Regions from separate parts of the Streptomyces solicathayae genome, predicted to be linked through region 1. Evidence: predicted binding sites of a transcription regulator. Region 1 holds the regulator's gene; the other holds the start of a gene.
What was found. Region 1 encodes HrcA, which represses chaperone genes, less so after heat shock. Its sites were predicted from a motif close to TTNGCACTCNGNNNNNCNGAGTGCNAA; they were not measured.

Region 1 (2,198 bases):
ATGCGGGTGCCGTTGTCGACACCGGCCGGGATCTTGACCGTGAGCGTCCGGCGGGAGCGGACCCGCCCGTCGCCCGCGCACTCCGGGCACGGGGTCGGGACGACGGTCCCGAAGCCCTGGCACTGCGGGCACGGCCGCGAGGTCATGACCTGGCCCAGGAAGGACCGGGTGACCTGCGAGACCTCACCGCGGCCGCGGCACATGTCACAGGTCTGCGCGGAGGTGCCGGGCGCGGCACCCTCGCCGGAGCAGGTCGTGCAGACGACCGCCGTGTCGACCTGGATGTCCTTCGTCGTGCCGAAGGCCGCCTCGTTGAGCTCGACCTCCAGCCGAATCATCGCATCCTGGCCGCGCCGCGTCCGCGACCGCGGGCCGCGCTGCGAGGCCGTGCCGAAGAACGCGTCCATGATGTCGGAGAAGTTGCCGAAGCCGCCCGCGCCGAAGCCGCCGGCCCCGCCCGCGCCGCCCGAGGCGGACAGCGGGTCACCACCGAGGTCGTAGACCTGCTTCTTCTGCGGGTCCGAGAGCACCTCGTACGCGGCGTTGATCTCCTTGAAGCGCTCCTGCGTCTTCGGGTCCGGATTCACATCCGGGTGAAGCTCGCGGGCGAGGCGCCTGAACGCCTTCTTGATCTCGTCCTGCGATGCGTCGCGGCGCACGCCGAGTACGGCGTAGTAGTCCGTGGCCACTTACGACTCCGCCAGGATCTGTCCGACGTAACGTGCCACTGCGCGTACCGCTCCCATCGTTCCGGGGTAGTCCATGCGGGTCGGTCCGACCACGCCGAGTTTGGCGACGGCCTCGTCGCCCGAACCGTAGCCGACCGCGACGACGGACGTGGACGTGAGGCCCTCATGGGTGTTCTCGTGCCCGATCCGTACGGTCATGCCCGAATCCTTGGCCTCGCCGAGCAGCTTGAGGAGCACGACCTGCTCCTCGAGTGCCTCCAGCACCGGCCTGATCGTGAGGGGGAAGTCGTGCCCGAAGCGGGTGAGATTGGCGGTGCCGCCGATCATCAGCCGTTCCTCGTGCTCTTCCACCAGGGTTTCCAGCAGGGTCGCGAGCACCGCCGAGACCGTGCCGCGGTCCTCCGCCTCGAAGGACTCCGGCAGGTCCTGCACCAGCTGCGGCACGTCCGCGAAGCGGCGGCCGACGACCCGGCTGTTCAGCCGGGCCCGCAGATCCGCCAGCGAGGTCTCGCCGAACGGCGCGGGGCAGTCGATCATCCGCTGCTCGACGCGGCCGGTGTCCGTGATCAGCACCAGCATCAGCCGGGCCGGGGACAGCGACAGCAGTTCCACGTGCCGGACCGTCGAACGGGTCAGCGACGGGTACTGCACGACCGCGACCTGCCGGGTCAGCTGCGCGAGCAGCCGGACCGTGCGGCCCACGACGTCGTCGAGGTCGACCGCGCCGTCCAGGAAGTTGTGGATCGCGCGCCGCTCCGGCGTCGACAGCGGCTTGACGCCGGCCAGCCGGTCGACGAACAGGCGGTAGCCCTTGTCGGTGGGGATGCGTCCGGCGCTGGTGTGAGGCTGGGCGATGAAGCCCTCCTCCTCCAGGACCGCCATGTCGTTGCGCACGGTGGCCGGCGAGACACCGAGGTTGTGCCGCTCGGTGAGCGCCTTGGAGCCGACCGGCTCCTCCGTCCCGACATAGTCCTGGACGATGGCGCGCAGCACCTCGAGTCTGCGTTCGCTGAGCATCGTGCGCACCTCCAGCTGTCGTTCCGGTTCCGGTTGCTCCCTGTTTGGCACTCGCCCTGCCCGAGTGCCAGGAATCCCCTGGCCAGTGTACGGCGGCGCACATCGCTCCTGGCAAGGAGGCGGCACGCCGACCGATAGCGTCACGGTATGGATGTCGATTGGGAAGAGCACGGGTGGGAACGGCTCGCGGACGGGGTCGGACGGAGGCGGCTGCCGGTCTGGGACGCCACTGTGGGCCTCGTTCTGGGCGAGCGGGCGGTGCTTCTGTACGACACGGGATCCTCGCTCCGGGAGGGCGCGGAGCTGCGGGCGCAGGTGCAGGCGATGACCGGCCGAAAAGTGACGCACATCGCACTCGGGCACCCGCATTTCGATCACGTACTCGGCACGGCGGCGTTCTCCGGGGTGGAGGTGTACGGCGCGGTCGGCCTCGACACGCTGCTGCGCGGCCGGGAGCGGGAGGCGCTGCGGCTGGACGCGGTGCGCCAGGGG
Region 2 (2,198 bases), 980 kb from region 1:
CGAGCAGGTCGTGGACGCCATCAAGCTGCTGGCCCGGACCGAGGGCATCTTCGCGGAGACCGCGGGCGGCGTGACCGTCGGCGTGACGAAGAAGCTCATCGAGGACGGCGTCCTCGACCCGACGCTGACCACCGTGGTCCTCAACACCGGTGACGGCCTCAAGACCCTGGACGCGGTGGCCGAGACCTCTCAGGCGACCGCCACCATCCGCCCGAGCCTGGACGCGTTCCGCGACGCCGGCCTGGCCAACTGAAACGGAGCAAGCATGAGCGTCAACGTCCGCATCCCCACCATCCTCCGCACCTACACGGGCGGGCAGTCCGAGGTCCAGGCCGAGGGTGCGACCCTCGCCGAGGTCATCGCGGACCTGGAGAAGAACCACACCGGCATCGCCGCCCGCGTCCTCGACGACCAGGGCAAGCTGCGCCGCTTCGTCAACGTGTACGTCAACGACGACGACGTGCGCTTCGAGCAGGGTCTGGAGACGGCCACCCCGGCCGGCGCGGGCGTCTCGATCATCCCGGCCGTCGCCGGCGGCTGCTGAGCCGCCCTGCGCGTTACCCGCGGTATCCGAATTGCCCCCTTCGCTGATAAGCGGAGGGGGCAATTCTGCATGGTTGAACGCGGTAGAGTTGGGGAAGTCCCCTCCGCTGCTCGTGCCACGCGCATATGAAAATGCGCCCGCACCGACAAGAAGCAGCCAAAGTGCCCGCACGTTGTGTACTTTTTGCGACCTTTGCCGGGCCCGACTTGCCCCGGAATTCAAGGAAATCTCCTTAATTCTCCTTTCTTGCGTGCTCAGAATTCTCGCTCGATTGCCCTGTTGCAGAGGGCAGTTGGGCAGATACATTCAGCCGCGGTCGACGCGTTCCGGCGCAGGGTCTGACCCGGGTCCGCGAAGTGCGGTCCCGCGCAAGGGCCAGTAATAGGGGAGTTAGGCATGGCTCAGGGCACCGTCAAGTGGTTCAACGCGGAGAAGGGCTACGGCTTCATCGCGGTCGACGGTGGTGCGGATGTTTTCGTCCACTACAGCGCGATCCAGATGGACGGCTACCGCACCCTTGAAGAGGGTCAGCGGGTCGAGTTCGAGATCTCGCAGGGCCAGAAGGGTCCGCAGGCGGACATGGTCAAGCTCGCCGTCTGACCGCGGCGCGATCGGCCACCGACGCACTTCCGTCGAGGGGCCCGCATCCTGACTTGGATGCGGGCCCCTCGCGCGTGTCCGGAAGCCCTGCGACCCCGTGACGGAAGGCTGCCCGATCCATGGGAGTCGCTTGCACTCGCCTAGGTCGAGTGCTAATCATTGGCGTTAGCACTCTCCCAGTGAGAGTGCTTACGAGGATCGGGCAGACGAGGTCCGCAGGCCGGGCGGGGCAAGGAACCGCACGGCACGCAGACCGTCCGTCGCGGGCGTCGGCGCGGTCCTGGAGCGTTATCCACCCCATGTCCGGGAGGACCACTTCACATGGCCAAGATCATCGCGTTCGACGAGGAGGCCCGGCGCGGTCTCGAGCGCGGCATGAACCAGCTCGCTGACGCCGTCAAGGTCACCCTCGGCCCGAAGGGTCGCAACGTCGTCCTCGAGAAGAAGTGGGGCGCCCCCACGATCACCAACGATGGTGTCTCCATCGCCAAGGAGATCGAGCTCGAGGACCCGTACGAGAAGATCGGCGCCGAGCTGGTCAAGGAAGTCGCCAAGAAGACGGACGACGTCGCCGGTGACGGTACGACCACCGCGACCGTTCTGGCCCAGGCCCTGGTCCGCGAGGGCCTGCGCAACGTGGCCGCCGGCGCCAACCCGATGGCGCTGAAGCGCGGCATCGAGAAGGCCGTCGAGGCCGTCTCCGGCGCCCTGCTCGAGCAGGCGAAGGATGTCGAGACCAAGGAGCAGATCGCTTCCACGGCCTCCATCTCCGCCGCCGACACCCAGATCGGCGAGCTCATCGCCGAGGCCATGGACAAGGTCGGCAAGGAAGGCGTCATCACCGTCGAGGAGTCGCAGACCTTCGGTCTGGAGCTCGAGCTCACCGAGGGCATGCGCTTCGACAAGGGCTACATCTCGGCGTACTTCGCCACCGACATGGAGCGTATGGAGGCGTCGCTCGACGACCCGTACATCCTCATCGTCAACTCCAAGGTCAGCAACGTGAAGGACCTCCTTCCGCTGCTGGAGAAGGTCATGCAGTCCGGCAAGCCGC

Region 2: a site for HrcA is predicted at 1,274-1,300, ahead of groL (chaperonin GroEL). Genes of this name have one in related genera too.

Annotation. Positions count from the first base shown of each region.
Region 1 covers NZ_CP137573.1:5,390,847-5,393,044, reverse strand. The annotation lists gene dnaJ (molecular chaperone DnaJ) at 1-689, opposite strand, end outside; gene hrcA (heat-inducible transcriptional repressor HrcA) at 690-1,706, opposite strand; gene R2D22_RS24885 (MBL fold metallo-hydrolase) at 1,854-2,198, shown strand, end outside.
Region 2 covers NZ_CP137573.1:4,412,249-4,414,446, forward strand. The annotation lists gene thrC (threonine synthase) at 1-253, shown strand, start outside; gene R2D22_RS20395 (MoaD/ThiS family protein) at 266-544, shown strand; gene R2D22_RS20400 (cold-shock protein) at 941-1,144, shown strand; gene groL (chaperonin GroEL) at 1,466-2,198, shown strand, end outside.